3 regions of the Priestia sp. YIM B13486 genome follow, and region 1 is predicted to be linked to each of the others. Evidence: predicted binding sites of a transcription regulator. Region 1 holds the regulator's gene; each other region holds the start of a gene.
The links. Region 1 encodes Rex, which represses fermentation and respiration genes when NADH is low (regulators of the CRP and FNR family bind a similar motif). Its sites were predicted from a motif close to TTGTGAAATATTTCACAA; they were not measured.
Positions count from the first base shown of each region.

Region 2: a site for Rex is predicted at 6,673-6,690, ahead of yeiL (transcriptional regulator YeiL). Genes of this name have one in related genera too.
Region 3: a site for Rex is predicted at 1,542-1,559, ahead of nirB (nitrite reductase large subunit NirB). Genes of this name have one in related genera too.

Region 1 covers NZ_JBHZOZ010000024.1:10,243-18,126, forward strand. Annotated here, with positions in the region: gene groES (co-chaperone GroES) at 1-63, opposite strand, end outside; gene ACFX4G_RS27715 (CPBP family intramembrane glutamic endopeptidase) at 363-1,091, shown strand; gene ACFX4G_RS27720 (YdiK family protein) at 1,088-1,315, shown strand; gene tatC (twin-arginine translocase subunit TatC) at 1,341-2,096, opposite strand; gene tatA (twin-arginine translocase TatA/TatE family subunit) at 2,112-2,297, opposite strand; gene ACFX4G_RS27735 (redox-sensing transcriptional repressor Rex) at 2,351-2,989, opposite strand; gene ACFX4G_RS27740 (ABC-F family ATP-binding cassette domain-containing protein) at 3,448-5,382, shown strand; gene tsaD (tRNA (adenosine(37)-N6)-threonylcarbamoyltransferase complex transferase subunit TsaD) at 5,637-6,653, opposite strand; gene rimI (ribosomal protein S18-alanine N-acetyltransferase) at 6,650-7,099, opposite strand; gene tsaB (tRNA (adenosine(37)-N6)-threonylcarbamoyltransferase complex dimerization subunit type 1 TsaB) at 7,114-7,812, opposite strand; gene tsaE (tRNA (adenosine(37)-N6)-threonylcarbamoyltransferase complex ATPase subunit type 1 TsaE) at 7,809-7,884, opposite strand, start outside.
Region 2 covers NZ_JBHZOZ010000002.1:2,795-10,678, forward strand. Annotated here, with positions in the region: gene ACFX4G_RS04225 (DUF3231 family protein) at 1-322, shown strand, start outside; gene ACFX4G_RS04230 (HD domain-containing protein) at 868-1,839, opposite strand; gene ACFX4G_RS04235 (MazG nucleotide pyrophosphohydrolase domain-containing protein) at 1,879-2,199, opposite strand; gene ACFX4G_RS04240 (LOG family protein) at 2,299-2,880, shown strand; gene ACFX4G_RS04245 (cysteine hydrolase family protein) at 2,927-3,463, opposite strand; partial or broken gene ACFX4G_RS04250 (cysteine hydrolase family protein) at 3,712-4,290, shown strand; gene ACFX4G_RS04255 (hypothetical protein) at 4,440-4,616, opposite strand; gene ACFX4G_RS04260 (YrvL family regulatory protein) at 4,768-5,253, opposite strand; gene ACFX4G_RS04265 (cupin domain-containing protein) at 5,586-5,915, opposite strand; gene ACFX4G_RS04270 (class I SAM-dependent methyltransferase) at 5,969-6,604, opposite strand; gene yeiL (transcriptional regulator YeiL) at 6,713-7,375, shown strand; gene ACFX4G_RS04280 (copper resistance CopC/CopD family protein) at 7,642-7,884, shown strand, end outside.
Region 3 covers NZ_JBHZOZ010000004.1:6,171-14,054, reverse strand. Annotated here, with positions in the region: partial or broken gene ACFX4G_RS12105 (FAD-dependent oxidoreductase) at 307-720, shown strand; gene ACFX4G_RS12100 (hypothetical protein) at 1,181-1,405, shown strand; gene nirB (nitrite reductase large subunit NirB) at 1,785-4,199, shown strand; gene nirD (nitrite reductase small subunit NirD) at 4,218-4,544, shown strand; gene cobA (uroporphyrinogen-III C-methyltransferase) at 4,616-5,386, shown strand; gene ACFX4G_RS12080 (formate/nitrite transporter family protein) at 5,411-6,247, shown strand; gene ACFX4G_RS12075 (cyclic-phosphate processing receiver domain-containing protein) at 6,463-6,789, opposite strand; gene ACFX4G_RS12070 (carbohydrate kinase family protein) at 7,244-7,884, shown strand, end outside.

The DNA.
Region 1 (7,884 bases):
TGCTGTTTTTTCCTCAGATTTTACAAGTTCAATCACTACGCGATCACCTAATGGCTTTAACAAGTGAAACAACCTCCTCAAATAATATGTTTGCATTTTTATTAGCACTCAACCTCAACGAGTGCTAACACAATTATTATATTAAAACAAAGTGGGTTTTTTTTGCAAGTATTAAACAAAAAAAATTTAAAATTTACGAAAACTACATATAATAGTTTTAGATTTCGACGATTTTGAGAAATAAAGCATTCTTTTCTCTGTTCAATAATATGTATGTTACAATACGAGCAAGAAGAAATTACTAACTTTACAGTACTTCTTCGACATATATACATAAAAACCTTTTAAAGGAGTATAGAAGATTGGAAAAACGTTATTGGTATGTTATCCTCACCTACATCCTTATGCAGTTTTCAGGAGTTGTTGGTATACCGCTGTTAAAATTAACAGGAATGTTTGATCAATATCCAGTTCGAACAGCGAATGTCATGCTTTTGACTTATTGGACCATCATTAGCTTTATCCTTGGTTTACTTATTGTCTTACTGCTGCTACGCCGTGACATGTCCATGCGTATAGAACATGCGGGAACAACGGTAACTGTGGTCTGGTCAGTCCTTGGGGTGTTCCTGGCTATGGCTGGTCAAGCTGTAGCAGGTATGATTGAGCACGCTCTTGGCATTACCCAAGTATCTGAAAACACACAAAATATTGTTAATCTTGTTAAAGCAACGCCGTTCCTAATTGTCGTTACGTCTGTTATTGGACCAATTCTAGAAGAGATTATTTTTCGAAAGATTATTTTCGGCTCTCTTCACAAACGATATAATTTCTTTGTCTCTGCATTTATTAGTTCCCTTATTTTTGCTGCCGTACACTGGGATTTTAAACATTTGCTCGTGTATACAGCCATGGGATTTGTATTTGCATTCCTTTATGCAAGAACAAAACTAATTATTGTACCCATTATTGCTCACGTGTTGATGAATACAGTCGTTATTTTATCTCAAACTATTTTTGCAGATAAAATTATAGAAATGCAAAAGCAAGCAGAACAAATGCAGTTTATTTTTGGAGGCATGTTTTTATGAAGAATATCCCTTTAACACGAGGGTTTATTTATATTATTATGGGGGTTTTATTCACCTACCTGGCTATTCAAAATGCTCAGGAAACCGTGTGGAATTTCCCCACGATCTTATTTGCACTCGTAGCCGCGTTCGATTTCAGATTTGCGGTGCGCATTTTTATCTTGCACTATAAAATTAAAAAGTTGCAGCAGCAATATAAAAATCAAGATGATTCATCTAAATAAAAAAACCACTGTTTCAGTGGTTTTTTTACATACTAACATCTTCTCTTTCTTGCTCTGCCCTTGCCTTTAACACTTTGCGATACGAAATGCGGGAAATAATGATGCTGATTTCATACAAAATTAAGAGCGGCACTGTCACCATCATGTGCGAGAGCAATTCTGGTGGTGTAATAAGTGCGGCAATAACTAGCAGTACGAAATAGGCATACTTTCGAATTTGAGATAAAAACATAGGCGTGATAATTCCTAATCGCGTCAAAAACATGACGACAACAGGAAGCTGAAACAACAGGCCAAAAGGCAGTGTGAGCTGCATTAAAAAAGAAAAGTATTCATTAATGCCAATCACTTGGTTTACATTCAGCTCATCAGAAACGCGCGTCATAAAATCGACGACAAATGGAAACAACACAAAATAAGAAAAAGAGACACCGCCGATAAAGAGAAAAATGGAAACAGGAATATATCCAAGCGTTACCTTACGCTCTTTTTCATATAAACCAGGACTAATAAATGCCCAAAGTTGATACAGTGCAACAGGAGCTGCAAGTACACAGCCGATAATAACAGCAAACTGCATATAAATCTTAACTGGATCTGTTAGCCTAAATGCATTCATCGTTAAATTTTTTGCCTCATCAGCATGCTGTAAATAGACAATAACCTTATCCGCTATAAAAAAGCCGCCAATTGTGGCAATGACAAAGAAAAATAAAACAATTAAAATGCGCTTTCGCAGCTCTCCTATATGATCATATATTGACATTTCTTGTTCGGTCATACTATGATCACCCTTTTACTCTTTGTCATCTACTTGACGCTGTTTATCTTTTTCACGATCTTCTGAGGCACCGCTAGCGGCATGCTTAAACTCTCTAAGCGTTTGCCCGACTGATCTTCCTAGCTCCGGTAACCGTTTCGGTCCAAAAATAAGCAGTGCTACAATCGCAATAATAATCCAACTGCCTGCTCCAATCCCCATATTCCCACTCTCCTTATTAATTTAGACTTAAGGAAATCGTAACACAGTCCATCTTATTCAACAGGATAATTTTTCAAAAAGTAGACAAGCGACTGTAATTCTACAGCCAGATCAATATGATGCAGTCGAATCTCATCCGGTACGTTTAAGCGTGCAGGAGTGAAGTTTAGAATCCCTTTAATTCCGCAACTCACTAAACGATCGGTAATTTGCTGAGCCACAGGGGCAGGAACGGTTAAAATTGCCACTGAGATATCATCACTCATATAATCTTCCAATTGGTCAAGGTGATAAACCGGCACGTCGCCTACTTTTGTACCGACTTTATCTTCTATCACATCAAAAGCGCACTCAATTTTGGTGTTATTATTTTTAATAAAATTATAATTTAAAAAGGCCGTTCCCAGATTCCCTACGCCAATCAGTGCTACTTTCGTTACTTCATCTTGGTCTAACGTTTTACGGAAAAATGTAAGTAAATAATTCACATTGTAGCCGTATCCCTTTTTCCCTAATGCTCCAAAGTAAGAAAAATCCCGGCGAATAGTAGCAGAATCAACTTTCACTGCCTCACTTAACTCCGCTGACGAAACACGCTGTTTACCAGAAGCATGCAAGTTTTTTAAAAAACGATAATAAAGCGGCAATCGTTTAGCCGTTGCTTGTGGTATTTTTAATTGTTCAGTGTTCACGTTGTACCCCCTCAGTTCATGTATGTCATTACTAACATTTTCAAGTCATATTGCATTACCTTTCACAAAGCCTCAACCGCCTTGAGGTAGCGCTTCCAATTCTCTCTCTTTTCTCTTGTTTTATATATACTCCGCTTCACACCCCGACGCCTTTTGTCTATCCAGGAATACTTAAAGTCGGTAGCTAGAACGAAGCAATTAGCCCTTCAAAGGATCCGTTTGTTAGTCATGACGGATTTTCTACATCCATCATATATAAGTTCAGAGATGCACTTATCTCTTATTTTAACATAGTATCCTGTATAAAATGTGCAGGTAAAATCATTTTATTTCATGAATCAAAACATTCGCTTCATCATTTGTTCTTGTCCCTCTACAAATTACAAACGCTTGTAGGAAGAACTTGTAGTTGAAAATATGTTAAAATACACTATGGATATACTACTAGAGGTGAAAAAATGATTATTCTACAATTGAACGGTATTACAAAATACTATGGGGCAGAACCCATTTTATCGAATATAAAGTTAGAAGTACAATCAAAAGACCGCATTGCCCTAGTGGGACGAAACGGTGCAGGTAAATCAACTTTATTAAAAATTATTGCTGAGCAGCTTTCTTATGACAGCGGAGAAATTATTAAACCTAAAGGTGTTTCCATTGATTATATGGGACAAGATACAGTTCTTGAGTCAACACTCTCCATATGGGAAGAAATGATGACAGTCTTTGCTCCGTTAAAGAAGATGGAAAAAGAATTACGTACGCTTGAAACGAAGATGGGCGATCCAGACATTTTTAATGATTCAGTTCAATACGAAAAACTAACCAAAGAGTACGATCAGCTTCAAGTAACGTTCAAAGATTTAGGCGGCTATCAATATGAAGCGGATACACGATCTATTCTTCACGGTTTCCGTTTCTCAAACTTTGACTATAGCACCCCTATTTCCTCCTTGAGCGGTGGACAAAAAACGCGCTTGGCTCTTGCAAAACTGCTTTTAACAAAGCCAGACTTGCTTATTCTGGATGAGCCTACCAACCACTTAGATATTGAAACTTTAGCATGGCTGGAACAGTTTTTGCAAGGGTATGAAGGAGCTATTTTAATTGTTTCACACGATCGTTACTTCCTTGATAAGGTCGTAAATCAAGTGTATGAAGTCACACAAAAAACAACGGTCAAGTACACGGGCAACTACTCTAAATACCTTGTACAAAAAGCAGAGCGATATGAAAAAGAGTTGCGTCAGTACGAAAAGCAGCAAGATGAAGTCGCAAAACTGAATGATTTTATTCAACGAAACATCGCCCGCGCATCGACTACAAAACGTGCGCAAAGCAGACGTAAGCAGCTCGATCGAATGGAGTTAATAAATCGACCTAACGAAGGCGAAAAATCAGCTAGTTTTTCGTTTGAAATTGAGCGTCAAAGCGGAAATGAAGTCTTAAATCTCGAAAACGTGTCCATCGGATATGATGAAAACAAATATGTCGTCCAAGACGCAAACCTTCGGATTAAAAAAGGTGAAAGCCTTGCGTTGGTTGGTCCTAATGGAGTTGGGAAATCTACGTTATTAAAAGGTATTGTGGATAAACTAAGCTTCAAGACTGGAACCATTTCTTTTGGCTCAAACGTAATGGTTGGTTATTACGACCAAGAGCAAGCTAATTTAACGTCTAATAAAACTGTTTTAAATGAGCTTTGGGATGACTACCCATCCAAACCTGAAAAAGAAATTCGTACAGCGCTTGGAAATTTTCTGTTTTCAGGTGATGATGTACTGAAAATCGTTTCGACGCTTAGCGGTGGTGAAAAAGCACGTTTGGCTCTTGCGAAGCTTATGCTTCAAAAAGCTAATTTCTTAATTTTGGATGAACCTACTAACCATCTTGATTTAGATAGCAAACAAGTACTCGAGAATGCGTTAATTGATTACCCAGGGACTCTATTATTTGTTTCACATGACCGTTATTTTATTAATCGTATTGCAAACAAAATAGCAGAGCTATCTCCTGAAGGAGTAGAAGAATTTCTTGGAGATTATGACTATTATGTAGAAAAGAAAGCAGAAATAGAGGAAATCAAAGAATTAGAAAATATAAAAGCCAACGAAGAACGTACGGTAAAAGTAGATAAACAGTCTTATAAACAAGATAAAGAACAAAAGAAATTGATGAGGCAGCGAACGCGCCGAATTGAAGAAATTGAAACTGAAGTAAACAAATTAGAAGCCGCACAAGCGGAGAATGAAGAACTTCTTTGTAATCCTGAAATTTATCAAAACCACGAAGAAGTATCAAGATTAAACGGTGAAAATGAAAAAATTTCTTCACAGTTATCCACATTAATGGAAGAGTGGGAAGAATTACAGCTGCTTCTAGAAGAATAGCCTATATTTTTTCGTATTTATTCACCCTATTTACTTGTTCGTGCGCTTTAGGACAAGCTTTATCCACTCTGTGAATAAATAGTGGATATCTGTCTGATTTTCATAATTAAAACTTGTTGATAACATGTCCGTGTACTGAGTGCACGGACTTTTCCACATAATTATCCACAGTCAATTCTAAATTTATTGAATATTGTTGATAAATCATTTTTATCCACAAAAAAGACGAATGAGAAATAAATCTCATTCGTCTCTTACTCTTCCAAGTCTAAACCGGGGTTTGCGTTTAATGACATATCTGAGCGTTTTCCTTGAGCAAATCGTACACTTGCCGCTGCTCCAATCATTGCGGCATTATCCGTGCATAGAGATAGCGGCGGGATAATAAGCTCAATGTTTGGTAATGGTGCAAATGCTTCTTCTAGCGCTGCTCTAAGTCCTTTATTAGCAGCAACTCCTCCTGCTACTAACACTTGCTTAACCTTATATTCCTTTGCAGCTTTAACCGTTTTAGTTACTAACACATCAATAACACTCGCTTGAAAGCTAGCAGCAAGTGTTTGTGGAAGAATTTCTTCACCTTTTTGCTTCGCGTTGTGGACAGTGTTAATAACTGCTGATTTTAACCCACTGAAACTAAAATCATAGGATCCTTCTTCTAGCCAAGCACGCGGCAAATCAATTAATGGCTCTCCTTCATGTGCAAGGCGGTCAATATGAGGTCCGCCTGGATATGGAAGGTTTAACGTGCGGGCTACTTTATCGTAGGCTTCTCCTGCCGCATCATCTCTCGTTTCACCAATCACTTTAAACTGACCGTGACTTTCCATGTATACAAGCTCTGTATGCCCTCCAGATACAACTAGCGATAAAAGCGGGAATTCTAATTTTTTGATTAGCTGATTTGCATAAATATGTCCTGCAATATGATGAACACCAATTAATGGCTTTTGGTGTGCAAATGCTAGCGCTTTGGCTGCATTTACGCCAATAAGAAGTGCTCCCACAAGCCCAGGTCCTTCCGTTACAGCTATTGCATCAATATCTGCAAACGTCAAGTTCGCTTGATTTAAAGTTTCTTCAACTACTACCGTAATTTGTTCCACATGATGACGAGATGCAATCTCCGGTACGACACCGCCAAATCGTTTATGGCTTTCTATTTGTGATGCCACCACATTGGCTACAATTTCATGACCGTTTCGAATCACGGCCGCTGCTGTCTCATCACAGCTTGTTTCTAATGCTAAAATTAATTGATTTTCACTCATAAATTCACCCACATAACTAATGCATCCTCATTGTTATCAGAATAATAATTCTTACGAATACCTCCAGGTTTAAAACCTAGCTTTTGATACAATGATTGTGCAATATGATTAGATACCCTAACTTCTAATGTCATTGACACAGCACCTAGTTTTCGAAGAACGTCCATCACGTTGCGCAGCAGCAATTCACCGAGTCCCTTACCTCGGTAGTCTGGCAATAGGGCAATGTTGGTTACATGTGCTTCGTCAATAACAATCCACGTTCCGCAATACCCAATAATATTTTCTCCTTCTTCCATCACAATGTAAGTTGAAAATTGATTATTGGTTAACTCATTTTGAAACGCTTCTGAACTCCAAGGTGTCGTAAAAGACTTCTCTTCGATTTTCACTACTTGATCAATATCTTTAACTTCCATTAAACGAAACTTAATTGTTAGTTTCATGTTTATACCTTCTTTTATCCTTTTTGCTGTGAAGCAAGCCAGTTAGCTTCGGCTTCAGCTAAACGAATGTAGTTCGGAACAAAAGTATGCACAGACTGCGGCTCTTTCTTCATTCCTAAAAAAGCCAATTCACTTGGTCTTGGATTAAACTGCTGAACATGGGCAAATACAGCTTGTTTACCCAGCACTTCTTTTAACGCCTCTTCATGCATGGGAAGATCATTGCCTATGAATAAAATGGGTTTGTTGTATGACTTTAAATGTTCCGCCCAGTCCTTATTAATAACAAGTCGATCACTTTCAACTTCTAGAAGACCTCGTTCATTATTCCATTCATATAGTCCTGTATAAAGCTGTTGACGGCGCGCATCAAATAACGGAGCAATATACCCATCAAAATAGCGACCGTTTGCTGCTAGTGCTTCAAGGCTAGATACACCTATTAAAGGAATATTTAAAGTCCAAGCAAGTGTCTTGGCAATGGTAACGCCAATTCGTACACCTGTATAAGATCCGGGACCATGTGCCACTACAATACGGTCTAGCTCGCTTGGCGCAATATCACAATCCTTTAACAAAGATTCCACAGCGTTCATCACACGAACGGAGTGATTCTTTTTTAGATTCGTAATAATTTCTCCAATTACTTTGTTTTCTTCAACGACAGCAACACCCATGACAAAATTGGATGTATCAATGGCTAACATTTTCATCTTTTAAAAAGCTCCTTACATATTTCAACGTACCGACTGCCTATCGCTTTTACAAGGATTTTACGAGTCGTT
Region 2 (7,884 bases), on a different contig from region 1:
ACAATCCTTTTCAACAATAATGCACGCAGATAATTTACCAGTTCCTAAATCATGGGAGACAGAAGTAACAACTTCAACAGACTCCCCTTTTTCTGATAAGTTAATGATGTATCATATTGGTTTCTTATTCCAAGCAGCACAAGCCTATCACGGAGCAGGTTTAGCATCAGCCATGCGAACAGACCTTGTAACAACTTATGAAGGCATCATTCTCAAAAATCTAGTGGTAACAAAAAAATGGTTTAACATTATGGTGAAAAATAAATGGTTGGAACAACCACCACTTGCTCCTAACAGAAAAGAAATTGCAAAAGAGAAATGAGAAAAAACATCCATACAGGTGGATGTTTTCTCTTTTTAAGCTGTATAAGATATACAAATCTAGTTTATATAATACCTCTTTCCGGAACACACGCAAAAAAGAACCCCTATTGGGAAAAGGGGTCAGTCCCAAGGGTTCTGATGAGGTCCTTGTTTCTGCTGTATGCAGCTTTTTATACATCCTTGATCTAACGGTTTTTTCTCCTCAGGTGATTGAAGATAAGATGTATAAAAAGTGCACGTTTTATAAATATGAAAAATAAGAAAAATATAGTACTTATGGTAAATATATAATATTATTTACTTGCGGTGCTATGCATTCTTCAACGAGTATGAATGACAAAAAGCAACCTCCTTCCAATGCCATGGGATATGAGGTTGCTTTTTATTTTGCTTACCTTTTGACTGGACAAATTATCACCTAATACTATATTTTAGATATGTACATGTATATATTTCACTCTTATCAACTATAAAAACAGCTATGATCAACCACACATGTAAGAAAAGCACCTTATTTGACTAAATAAGGTGCTTTTCTCTTTACTAAGTATTAAGAACTCTAACGAATGTCCCTTTTAAGGACTTTTCTAGAGCATATTGATTTAATTCTCTTACTTTGGTGGAGAGCTCTGTTGCTTTCTTCATTCGGACGTTTCCTACCAACACAAAGGGATCGATAATCCGAACCTTTTTCTTTTGGTTTATGTCGTAATCTTTCTCATCATTTATTACCTTTTTGCTTATATCTTTCATTTTTTGTAGTACTTCATGGTCTTTACTGTCAATTAACTTCTTCCAAACTATTTCATCATCCGATAATAAGTCATCAAAATGAATAATCTGCTTGGCCATTGCTATCTTTAATATATCCTTTAGTATGACATACCCATACACATTTGATGGATGAAGAAAGAAGTCAATTACCTCTGTATAATAAGCTTTAACAAACCATTCTGCTGGATCAATTGTTTTTAAACAAATTTTACCGTTAACTACTCTTAATTCATCTACAAACTTACAAGCATCGTCTAAAGAAATCATATTATAGGTAGATAAATCACGAAGTGTGTAATCGATACGGTCTGCACACAGCGAAGGAAGAGGTTGTTCTAATAAGGACCATTTCTCAATAGGTAATATAGACATGAGGTTAAACTCATGCTTTTGTAAAACAGAAGGGATTTCTGATGATTGAATTATTTTTTCAAATATTTGATCGTGAAAATCCTGTTCTGGATTATCTAAAACAAAATCTATTACATGAGAAAAAGCTGTATGAGAAACGTCATGTAATAAGCCAGCTATTTGTTCTTCTATAGAGCCACCTAATTTTCTAATCAATAGCATGACACCTACAGAATGTTCAAATCGTGTTACATTCCACTTTGGATTCACTAAATAACTTGCGCCACCTTGATGGATCTTTTTCAGCCTCTGAAGGGGCTGAGTATGTATTAATTCTGCTAGGACTGGTTCTAAGTGAAAAGATCCATAAATGAAATCATGAATTTTCATAAAACGACTTCACTTTCCCTTCTTTTATCACATCTATATTCATCTAGTAGAATAACGCTCTGCAAGCTTCTCTTTATGCGAACTGAATATTTCTTCTAAAGAAATATCATATTTGTTAGCAATAACAATCAAGTTACCTAACACATCTCCTAGTTCTTCCGTTAATTCTTTCTTATTTTCTTCCAAAGTTCCAGTTACTTCATCAGGTCGATCCCTTCCAATTTCTAAAGCTCTAATAGCTCGTGCTACTTCACCTGTTTCTTCAGCAAGAAAACCAATTCGAATAAAGATATCTAAATCTGACCAACCTCTCATTTTGTAGTAGTCTTTTACCCAGTGTTGAAATTCTGTTACGTTCATTAAATAGTTCCACCTTCCTTTTTTAACTTCAACTAAGTTTACCAAATCATCCATTATTATGTATAATCAATAACGGTGATTACATAGGAGGGGATCTTTATGAAAAGAATAGCTGTATTTTGTGGATCGAGTAATGGAGCATCTGATCTTTATATTCAAGGTGCAAAAGCTTTGGGCAAAGAGCTTGCTAAACGTAATATTTCGCTTGTATATGGTGGAGCAAGTGTTGGAGTAATGGGTGCTGTGGCTGATGCCGTGTTAGAAGCTGGCGGACATGTCATTGGCGTCATGCCTACTTTCCTTGAAGAAAGAGAAATTTCTCATAAAAACCTGTCAGAGCTTATCGTTGTTAAATCTATGCACGAGAGAAAAGCCAAGATGGCTGAACTTGTAGATGGATTCATTACATTACCAGGTGGTCCAGGTACACTAGAGGAATTCTTTGAGATTTTTACATGGGCTCAGTTAGGATTACATCAGAAGCCTTGCGGATTATTAAATATTAATGATTATTACACACCACTTATTTCTTTATTTAATCACATGACAGAAGAACAATTTCTACAGGAAAAATATCGTTCTATGGCCCTTGTAGATACAGAACCACAAGGTTTATTAGATCAATTCAATACATATCAACCTCCTTCAGTTAAAACATATATCACAAAAGCACAAAGCTAACAAAAAAACAGGATTAGACACTATCTAATCCTGTTTTTTTGTTAGCTTAAAATATAATTTCGTTTACTTCTTTTAATGTAACGAATCTGCCACCTAGCATATTATTATGATGTTCTACTATTTTAGAAGCTGAAAGCGCAGCAGTATCAAATGTGCTATGGGCATCTTTTACTAAGATATTCTCTTTATACCCTAAGCTATATGCTCTTCTACAAGTAGTATCCAAACAAAATTCAGTTTGCATACCTGCAATGACTAATTTTTCGATTTCAAGTTCCTGCAGTTTTTTATGTAAAGTTGTTTGATAAAATGCGTCCCAAGAAGATTTTTGAATAACTGTGTCTGTTGGTAGAGGGGGAACATCCCGATGGATTTCCCATGTGACTTTTCCTTCACTAAGCATACTATCGGAACTGGAGTCTGTATGTTGTATATAGATAATTGGTATATTAGATTTGTGCGCGTTTTCCCTTAGAGAAATAATATTTTTAAGTACTTGCTGTTCATTCCATAAAGACCCACCTTCATAAGAAAACATAATATTTTGAACATCTACAAGCAACAAAGCCTTTCTTTTACTCATTTGATTGTATCCCCCTATTGATTTTTGTGGTAAAAAATTCAAAATAATATTATATCAAATTAAAATCTTATATTATATAGCTTGAACTTATGAAATCTATTCTTCTTCGAGGTGTATATAATATGCACCAATAGCTAATATAATACTGCTTCTAGGAAGTTTACATACTTAAATAAAATTCTTATTTTTAATTCACTAATCTAACATAAATGTTAAAATATGCAGAAAATAGTTAAGGAGAATTACATATGAGAAAAGATTTCAGCAATACGGCTTTAATTATTATCGATGTTCAAAGGGCTTTTGAAGATGAAAAGTGGGGGATAAGAAATAATCTCACTGCTGAAGAGAATATTCAAATTCTGCTAAAGACATGGAGAGAAAAGAAATACCCAATTATACATATTAAGCACTTATCTGATAACGACCATTCAATTTTTCATCCTAGTAAACCAAGTTCAGATTTTAAAGATATTGCAGTGCCAGCTGAAAATGAACCCATTTTTAAAAAGAAAGTAAATAGTGCATTTATAGGAACTGGACTTGAAAAACATTTAAAATAAAACCAAATAGAAAAGGTTGTAATAGTAGGGTTAACAACTCCACATTGTGTCTCAACTACTACTCGAATGAGTGGTAATTTAGAATTTGAAACGTACTTAGTATCAGATGCAACAGCTGCATTTGCAATAAAAGGGGCAGACAATACGTATTATTCAGCTGAACAAATACATAATGTGTCATTAGCTACTTTAGACAATGAGTTTGCTACAGTTTTAACCACAAAACAATTAATCCAAAATTTACTCGGTAAAATAAAGGCTTAATACTTTTATTTTAACTGTATATGCTATACACCTTTAGTTGACATAAGTACAACTCCCTTTAGTAATATAAAAAGCAGAACATCAGATAGGATGTTCTGCTTTTTAAGAAATTAATTTAAAATACTATAAAAACATTAACGTTCATTCTCCTACATTGTTCGATAAGGCATAAACGTTCCGCCAAAAAAATAACTCCATACAACGAGAAGTACAGCAAATAAAATGAACAAGAACCAACCTCTGGCATATGCGTTTAATTCTTGTTTGTTTTGTACCTTTTCTCTGTATTTTCGTTGGACATCATGATGTTTCGATGTATTTTTCATTAGCATTCCTCCCTTGAATTTGGAATAAACAATTGGAGCCAGTGTTATGAAATATAAAACATACTATACATTACCTTTTTTCCTTATAATTATATTTATGAAAGGTGTTTTTTTAGGTTGAAATAATCTTTGTATTAGAATCCCAAAGACTTCAAGGAGCTAGTGAGCTCTTATTACGTTCTCCTTTGCTATTCATATCCATTACCTCTTCTAAGAAAAAGAGGAGAAACACAGCTATAAGCTCAGTTATGGAGGGAATAGTAATGCTTCTAATTAATTCATCAGCAGTATGTATAGCAAACCAGGAAAAGCTACAATCAATGACCAGTCTCGCAAGGAATTTTCTTTTAGAGTTTTTAATTTGTTGAGAAAATGTATTAATAAGAAATATGGATAGTAAATCAACTATAAATCCTATAATAAAAAACAGTAAGAGGAATATTAATAGAGATAGAAATGAGTTGTATTGTACCCCAAATATTTTAAATAAACCAATAAATCCAAACACAAATGCTCCTAGCATTAATGAAATAGCAATAATAACAATTAAAGTTATAAAAATAACAGTAAATGATTTAGTGAAAAAATTAGATATATTGTGAGAGGGTCCAGTTTTCTTTCCTTTCAAGGTAAACATTCACACCCCTTGCTGCTAATTTTTCTTTAATGTATTTATCCTAGCCAATCGTGGGTATAAGCTAGTATTCCTAAGGTGGCTCCAATTCCAGCTCCAAATAAAGTAGCCCCTACTAGTTTTAATTTATTCTTATTATAAGTCATGAAAAACCCCCTTTTATCCAATTATATACAAAAATGGTTTTTAGTAAATGAATCTCTTTAAATGATATAATTAATATGTATATACACCCTTAGTTACCATAAAACAGATTATAGGAATTTATCTGTACATACGTAAAAGCCATTTAAGAATTATCTTAAATGGCTTTTACAGTGTTTATATTATTTCATTTACTCATCAACAATTATCGTATCAGCGTTTATATCCTCGAAACAGAGGTTTACTGTTCTTTGTTTCGCTCTGGTTCTATGTATTGTTCCAGCTGGTATAAGTAACATATCATTCGGTTTTAACACGGCTGTATCCTTATCTTTAAAATCAATTAAAAGTTCTCCCTCCATAATCATAAAAAGTTCATCTGAATTAGAATGATAGTGCCATTTGTATTCGCCTGAAAATACAGCTATACGAAGGCAGTGATTATTAATGTTTGATACAGGAAAATTCACGTGTTGATCTTTAATATCTTTTGTAATTTCTTGAAGATTAATCTTTTCCAGCTCTAATTTCTCTACCATTACAATTCTCCCTTTATATTTTTTCTATAATAAATTCAATGTAATTTCCCCATATACACTAAACCATTTGAACGATTTCCATTCATAGTTGTATATTCTAATTTCTTGTATTCTAAGGTTTCAAATTGATCTATCCATTCTTTCACGCGTTCTTCGCTATGATGACGTAAAATGGCTCCATCTGGTAATTCAAAAACCCCATATTTATGATACTTAGTGAGTCCCTTTTCATAACGTAATTTATTTCTTTCATCACTATTTAGTAGAAAGTCGTTGATGTAAATAATACCTCCTGGCTTTAGTACCCGTTTAATCTCATTTAAAATAGCATTTTGTTCATCACTTTTATGAACACATGTTAAAACTGCAAAAAGTAAGACAGCATCCAAAGAATCATTAGGAAAAGGAAGCTTCCCACTTTGAATAACTTGAAAATCGATTTCTGAGTTATGAGACTTAGCTCTTTTAATCATTTCTTCTGAAAAGTCTACACCATGTAAATTGTTATAATCGTAACTTCTTAATTCCAATAAAGTCCGTCCATACCCACAACCATAATCTAATATGGCAGCATTGTGATTAACATGTGTTAGGAATAATTCAGGTTGAAAAGGCGTAGTAAAATCTTTTTTATTAGCTACTTCATTCCAATATTCATCTTGTTTGATCATCTTTATGAAACATCTCCCTATTGATCTATCAACTTTTATTGCATCATAGCATGTAAAAACATAAAATAATGTGAGATATCTCATATTTTTATAATAGTAGGAGAAAAAATGAAATTTTTAAACGACCCTATGCGAAGTTACTATATCGAGAAATACTCTATTCAATCACTTTTTTCCTTTCCAATTACTCCGTTTATTCAGGTCTGCGAATTTGAACGTGGTGAATTTATCTATAAGGAAGGCTCCTATCCTCAATATATTTATTATCTTGTTGAAGGTAAGGCAAAACTCTATGTTACACACGAAAATGGGAAAGTGTCCTTGATTAATTTTTTACAAGCTCCAACATTTATGGGGGAAGTGGAACTATTAAATTCACAAAGATATTCTAAAGCTATACAAACTGTCACTAAAACCATTTGTTTGGCTATTCATATTAACACCTGTAAAAATAAGCTCTTAACAGATGTAACATTTCTCAGATATTTATGTAGTTTTTTAAGTGAGAAAGCAACTAAAATTTCAGCAAAGTATACACAAAATCAGGCCTATCCACTTGAGAATCGCCTTGCTGCCTTTCTAATATTGTCGGCTGATGATAACTTTTATAAAGAAAAACATACTGAAGTATGTGAGTATTTAGGTGTATCATATCGCCATCTGCTCCATGTACTAGCTCAACTATGTAAAAAAAATATTATTGAAAAGCAGTCGCAAGGCTACATCATTAAAGAAAGAGAATATCTTGAAAAACTAGCTAAATTAAATTGAAAATACTTATAATAATTTTGCTTCAAAATAAAGATAACTATATGTATAATCCATACATTTTTAATTAACATAATGAACTTTCTAGGAACCTAACACCTAAAAAAGATTTTCTATTTCATTGTGGTGCTTCTCATTTGTTCTAAAATGTTCAATATTTTTGTCTACTATTTAAAGAAAATCACTCTACTGAGTGATTTTCTTTGTTTAAGGCTAAACTTATACTAAGAATGAATAGTATAAAATAAGAATCTATGGGTGAAAAATGTATGTTAAAAAAGATTGTTCTACTCCTATCCATATCTTTTTTTGCTTTAGGTGCTCCTCTTACTGTATCAGCACACGCAGTCCTTTTGGATGCATCACCGAAAGAAGGAAGTCAACTAAAGAAAATGCCTGACAAGGTATCATTGACGTTTAATGAACGACTAGGAGAAGGTGTTTTTAATCTTCAAGTACGTAATGACAAAGGAAAGCTTATTACCACTAAGAAAGCAACAATGAATCGATCT
Region 3 (7,884 bases), on a different contig from region 1:
TAATTTAAATTATATTCTACTATACTTAGTCTGTAAAAACATGTAAAAAATAAGTTTTTGAGACTAAGTTTCCGTTATTTTAAGCATCTTCAAAAGCATTCTATTCCCTATGAGAGACTTTTCGTATAAATATTTTTTCTTTATATTCCAACATTGTAATCGCATACATAAAACTTATATGTTAGATAACCTAACACATAAGTTTAATGATTCAGAAAATTCATATACCTTAAATGTATCTTTAAAGATGCATAGAAAATATATCTTTGAAACAAGCAGGTATAGACGCCAGGGGAGGAATGGAAGATGCAAAAAAAGAAACTCGTATTGATTGGAAATGGAATGGCTGGAGTTCGAGCGATTGAAGAAGTATTGAAGGTTTCAAACGAAGCATTTGAGATTACGATTTTCGGAAGCGAGCCGCATCCGAACTATAATCGTATTTTACTATCAAAAGTGCTGCAAGGAAATACGAATGTTGAAGACATTACGCTAAACGATTGGAACTGGTATCAAGAAAACAATATTACATTATATACGGGCAAAACGGTTACTAGTATCGATTCAGTAAAAAAAGAAGTAGCGACAAACAGTGGCAGAGTAGAATCATATGATGGATTAATTTTAGCAACGGGTTCTCTTCCTTTTATTCTTCCGATTCCAGGATCAGATAAAAAAGGAGTTACGGCTTTTCGAGATATAAAAGAAACGGAAGATATACGGGGACGCAGCACTGGCAAGAGCAAACGGAAGCGCAGGCAAGTGAAGTAAAAACTGCTGTTGTACATAAAGAAAATAATTTTCTGATGTATCTGCTTATACAAAAAATCTTCCAGACTTTATCACAAAGCAAATCGAGTCATCTATTGCAAATAAAAAGCCTCTTACTCTTGTAATTGCCACATCCGCGAAGGAAGCGGGGTGGCCTCAACAGTTAAAAAAAGAGCTAGCAGCTACATATGGAAGTGATGTATTTACGATCAAAACCCTTTCATACGGCAGTCAAACAACTGATGAGCTTTTATCCTCACATATTGCCGATCAAATTGATCAACTTCAGCCAAACATTATTCTTTTTGAAGCACCTCTTAAAAATGACTATCAGCACCTTACGCTAGATGATACGCTTGAAAATACAGACAAGCTGATTTATCAGCTCAAAGACTTGAAAAAAACCCTTATGATTCAGCCGTCACAGCCATATATTTCACAAACGGAGTCCTATGAAGAAGGGGTAGAAGCAATCAGGGGAGTGTCTGAAGCAAACTGGGTATATTATATGAATCACTCGCTCATTTGGCCGTTTCATTTAGGAGAGTATATAAATAAAGACAGCGGTAATTTAACGAGAAAAGGAAATGAAGTGTGGGGAGAGTACGTTGTGAATTGGTTTACGGGAAAATAAAAAGGCAAGCCCTATTATATGTGGAATAGGGCTTGTCTTTTTATAGTTTTTAGAACGAAACTCTAAAATTATTAATCATTTTTAATAGGAGTGATTTTTATCATAGCTCAGGTTATTTATTCTTGCTAAATTAATGTTGTGAAAAACATCACAAAATAAAATGCAAAGAATGATCTCAATTAAAACGTAATTAGACCATTTATTTTTTTTACTTGCTGTTAAAGCAATGGAATCGCATACATAACATAAATGTGTTAGATAACCTAACATATAAGTTGAATGATTCAGAAAATTCATATATCTTAAATATATCTTTAAAGATGCATAGAAAATATATCTTTGAAACAAGCAGGTATAGACGCCAGGGGAGGAATGGAAGATGCAAAAAAAGAAACTCGTATTGATTGGAAATGGAATGGCTGGAGTTCGAGCGATTGAAGAAGTATTGAAGGTTTCAAACGAAGCGTTTGAAATTACGATTTTCGGAAGCGAGCCGCATCCGAACTATAATCGTATTTTACTATCAAAAGTGCTGCAAGGAGATACGAATGTTGAAGACATTACGTTAAACGATTGGAACTGGTATCAAGAAAACAATATTACATTATATACGAACGAAACGGTTACGAGTATCGATTCAGTAAAAAAAGAAGTAGCGACAAACAGTGGGAGAGTAGAATCGTATGATGAGTTAATTTTAGCAACGGGCTCTCTTCCTTTTATTCTTCCGATTCCAGGATCTGATAAAAAAGGAGTGACGGCTTTTCGAGATATAAAAGACACGGATGAAATGCTGCAGGCTTCTCAGCAGTATAAAAAAGCAGCGGTTATTGGAGGCGGACTGCTTGGATTAGAAGCAGCGCGCGGACTGTTAAATCTGGGGATGGACGTATCTGTGATTCACTTAGCTCCGTATTTAATGGAACGTCAGCTTGATCCAACAGCGGGCAAATTGCTTCAAAACGAATTAGAAAAACAAGGTATGAAGTTTTTGCTTGAAAAACAAACGGCGGAAATCGTCGGCGATGAGCGAGTTGAAGGATTATCTTTTAAAGACGGGACGTTTTTAGAAGCTGATTTAGTCGTGATGGCCGTTGGAATTAAGCCAAATGTTCAGCTTGCAAAAGAAGCGGGACTTAACGTAAATCGAGGAATTGTTGTGAATGACTTTATGCAAACGGATATTTCAAACATCTACGCGGTTGGAGAATGTGCAGAGCATAGAGGAATGGTATACGGACTGGTGGCACCTCTGTATGAACAAGGAAAAGCATTAGCAAAAGCGATTTGCGGTGCAGAAAAAGTGCCTTATGAAGGATCGGTTTTATCAACACAGCTAAAAGTATCAGGTGTTGAAGTGTTCTCAGCAGGAGACTTCACGGAAGATGAAGAGAAAAAAGCGATCAAAGTGTTCGATGAACAAGACGGCATTTATAAAAAGCTTGTTTTACGAGGCAATCAAATCGTAGGAGCCGTTCTTTTTGGAGACAGCAGTGACGGAAATCGACTGTTTTCAATGATACAAAAGCAAGAAGATGTATCCGATGTCGCAAAAGTTTCGATTTTACAGCCATCTGGCGGTAACGCCGGTGAAAGCTTAGTAGCAAGCATGAGCGCGGATGATATTATTTGCGGCTGTAACGGCGTAACAAAAGGTACGATTGTGGAAGCTATTCAAAAGCAAGGATGCTCATCGGTTGATGAAATCAAAGCTTGTACAAGTGCCTCTCGCTCCTGCGGAGGATGTAAGCCGCTTGTAGCGGAAGTGCTTCAGCATACTCTTGGCGCTGACTTTGACGCGGCGATTCAAAAAGAAGCGATTTGCGGCTGTACGACTCTTTCACGAGATGAAGTTGTCGAAGAAATCAAAGCAAAAGGCCTTTCGCATACGCGTGAAGTGATGAATGTACTTGGCTGGAATAATGAAGAAGGCTGTTCGAAATGCCGTCCGGCGCTAAACTATTATTTAGGTATGGTGAATCCAACCGGATACATTGATGAACGCGAATCACGATTTGTGAATGAACGCATGCATGCAAATATTCAAAAAGACGGCACGTATTCTGTTGTTCCTCGCATGTACGGAGGCGTCACAAATGCAGAAGATTTACGAAAAATTGCAGATGTTGTTGATAAATATGAAATTCCGCTCGTAAAAGTGACGGGTGGTCAGCGTCTTGATTTGTTTGGTGTTAAAAAAGAAGATTTGCCTAGCGTATGGGAAGAGTTAGATATGCCTTCTGGCTACGCGTACGGCAAGTCGCTGCGGACGGTGAAAACATGCGTCGGGGAACAGTTTTGCCGTTTTGGCACGCAGGATTCAATGGGCGTTGGAATTGCGCTTGAGAAAAAATTTGAAGGACTATGGACGCCTCATAAAGTGAAAATGGCTGTATCTGCTTGTCCGAGAAGCTGTGCTGAGTCAGGTATTAAAGATATTGGCTTTATTGGAATTGACGGCGGCTGGGAAATTTACGTGGGCGGAAATGGAGGTACGCATCTTCGCGGCGGAGATTTATTGTATAAAGTAAAAACAGACGAAGAATTGATGGACATCACAGGAGCTTATTTGCAGTATTACCGAGAAACGGCTAATTACTTAGAGCGTACGTCTGCATGGATTGAGCGCATGGGACTTTCGCACATTCAGTCCGTGCTTGATGACGCTGAGACGAGAAGAGAGCTGAATATGCGTATGGACGAAGCGTTATCTACGTACCGTGATCCTTGGAAAGAAATCGTCGAAAGCAAAAAGACGAAAAAAGAGCTATTCGAAACAGTTGTCACATCATAAAGGTGGGGGGAAATAAAGATGGTGAATAAAAACATTACAAAAGTATGCGTAGGGTCGATTCATGATTTTCCGGTAAGCCTAGGAAAAACAGTGAAAGTAAACGGAAAAGAAATTGCGGTGTTTAAGCTATCAAGCGGAAAAATACGGGCAATTGAAAATCGCTGTCCGCATAAAGGCGGGGTGTTAAGTGAAGGAATCGTGAGCGGCGACTCGGTGTTCTGTCCGATGCATGACTGGAAAATTTGCTTGCATGACGGTAACGTGCAAGAGCCTGACAGCGGATGTGTCGACACGTACGAAGCGGCTGTTGAAGGAGATTTGCTGTATCTTTTAATTGAAGAATAAGTAACGTGGCGCGTTGATTTTCAACGCGCCACAAAAATTCAAGGGAACAAACTAAAAGGAGCGAAGCAAAAATGAGAACAGGAAAAGTGTACATTGTAGGAGCCGGACCAGGAGATCCAGATTTACTAACGATAAAAGCAGCCAAATGTTTAGAAAAAGCAGATGTTATTTTATACGACCGATTAGTGAACCCTGTTCTTCTTCAGTATGCAAAAGAAGGAGCTGAACTCGTCTACTGCGGGAAAAAGCCTGGTGATCACTGCGTTTCTCAAGATGATATTCATGATTTGCTTGTATTCTACGCAAGAAAAGGAAACACCGTCGTGCGGTTAAAAGGCGGAGATCCGTTTATTTTCGGAAGAGGCGGTGAAGAAGCAGAAGTGCTCGCTCAGCATACAATTCCATTTGAAATCGTTCCGGGTATTACAGCGGGAATTGCGGCACCGGCGTATGCTGGAATTCCTGTGACGCATCGTGAGCTGAGCCGTTCGTTTGCCGTTGTGACGGGACACTGCTTGAGCGGCAAGCCGGAAAGTATTCGCTGGGAGCATTTAGCAAAAGGAGTTGATACGCTTGCGATTTATATGGGCGTTAAAAACTTGCCATATATTTGCCGTCAGCTTTTAGACGCCGGAAAAAGCGCGGATACGCCGGCCGCGCTTATTGAACAAGGTACGTCTATTTATCAGCGCACGGTTACAGGCACGCTTGGCACAATTGTAGACACGGCTGCTGAACAGCAAGTGAGTAATCCCGCGATGATTGTGATTGGTGAAGTGGTGAAGCAAGCTTCTGCTCTTTCTTGGTTTTTGGAAAAAACAGAAGAAAAAGTATGCGTCTAAGATGAATAAAAGGAGGAAACACTTTTGTTTAAGAATTCACTGCAGTCAATGAATGAGTTAGCCCGTGAAAAGACGAAGCTTGTGAATGATCATTTGCCGAGTTATTTGCTGTTAGCTGTGCTAGCGGGTGCTTACGTAGGACTTGGCGTTATATTAGCTCTATCGGTAGGAGCACCTTTGGCCTCTGCTTCTTTACCGGTCGTTTCTCTTGTGATGGGGTTATCTTTTGCTGTTGCTCTTCTGCTTGTCGTATTTGCAGGAGCTGAATTGTTTACGGGGAATCATATGGTTTATACAGTCAGTACGCTATCGGGAGTCACGACATGGAAAGATACGTTCAAAAACTGGACGTGGTGTTTTATCGGAAATGCGATAGGTGCGTTTGGGCTTTGTTTGTTAATTACCGGAACCGGTTTGTTTAAAGGAATTGAACCGAACCATTTACTTATGACGCTGGCAGCTAAAAAAATGAATTTGCCGGTCAGTGAATTATTTTTTCGCGGCATTCTTTGCAACTGGCTTGTTTGCCTGGCAATTTGGACGGCTGCGCGCACTAAAAGCGATGCGGCAAAGATCATGCTCATTTTTTGGATGCTGTTTGCATTTGTTGCATCAGGATACGAGCACAGCGTGGCAAATATGACGTTTCTTGGTCTAGCTTTATTGCTTCCGCATCCTGATGCGATTTCGGCTGCTGGACTATTTCATAATTTAATTCCCGTTACACTCGGAAACATCGTAGGGGGAGGTCTGTTTGTGGGAAGCATTTACTGGTTCGTGAACGCTAGGCAGCTGAAGGAAAACGCAAAACAGCCGGCTGCTCTCTCAGCGGACTTGGATTCTGCTAAACTGTCTAAATAGCAAAAAACCGCTCTTTGTACCATGTAGTCTGCTTTTAAAAGCTATCATCACGGTATTTTAGAGCGGTTTCTTCTATATAATATAAACTGCTTAAAGCGTATTCACATCTATACGTATCGAACAAGCAGTATCGTTCTTCATTTTATAAAAACAGGATGTCTGTGAGAATTGAATCGGACAGATTCTGTTGAAATGAATGTGTGAGGGTGCAGGTATCATCGAAGAGGCAGAGGGCATCTTAGAATTTTAATGTTGTTTGGCATTTTATGCTCTTTTTGAGCGTCCTTAAAGCAGTTGTACATTGCTTTGCTGCCTGAATGATTAGCGGAGTGAATCGTAATTCGATCGGCATATAAATGATGCTTTACCATAAAATGCACGAGCATTAATCCATTCCGTGTCTTACTCAGTAAATCGTGATCGAGTGATAAATGTTCAACATCGAATGATCTTAGCAGATCAATACATTCATCAATCGTTTCGGCTAAAACATGACCGTCAGGGCATTTGCGATAGTCGTCTAGAAAAACATTGATTTTCATGACTGATTCTCCCTTCCTTGCCTTGTATTTAGTGTAACATACATAATGTCATATACCTACCTAAGTCTATTCGACACATTTTAAGCCATTCCTTCTTAAATAGGGGTAAAAACGCGAATTTTTATCATTATTTGCATATTCACGGCGAATAAACAGGAAATAAGAGAAGAGATGTCGAACGAAAAATGAATAAATAAACAGTTTAAACTGGAAATTAACTTTTTTTATTCCGCGACCTTTGTGTAAGAAAGTCATTTCAATCTCAGGTTTGATAAGGGATGGAACGGAATTAACCAATAAAACATTGTGAGAAAAAAACGATAATTTGTGATTTTTTTAAAATAAATTGGAAATTTCTCTTTACGAAAAAGATGTTTGGGACGTATAATTTGATTTAAGGATTTTTTGGAACATAGTATGACAATATGACAAAAAGAAAAGTAAGGTGAATAGAATGGGTAAGTTATTTAGTATCGGTGAAGTATTAATTGATATGATTCCAGCTCAAAAAGGTCTTCAATTGAAAGAAGTGGAATCGTTTACGCGTGTGCCAGGCGGAGCGCCGGCAAACGTTGCAGCAGTTGTTGCTACATACGGTAATGAGTCAGCGCTTATTACAAAAGTTGGAGAAGATGCGTTTGGAGACTTTCTAGTAGATACGCTTCGTGAAGTAGGAGTAGGTACTGATATGGTCTATCGTACAGAAGAAGCAAACACAGCTTTAGCTTTCGTTTCCCTGCGTGAAGACGGAGAAAGAGATTTCAGCTTCTATCGTAATCCTTCAGCAGATTTATTACTAACAGAAGACGAAATTAACTCTGATTGGTTTGCAAGCAACGATGTTCTTCACTTCTGTTCGGTTGATTTAGTTGAAAGCCCTATGAAATACGCTCATATGAAAGCGATTAAAAGCATGAAAGAAAAAGGCGGCGTTATCAGCTTTGATCCAAATGTACGTCTTCCGCTGTGGAAAGACCATGAGCTATGCCGTCAAACGATTTTAGAATTTATTCCTCAAGCGCACATTGTCAAAATTTCAGACGACGAGCTATCGTTTATCACAGGCATTGAAGATGAACAGCAAGCGATTCAGTC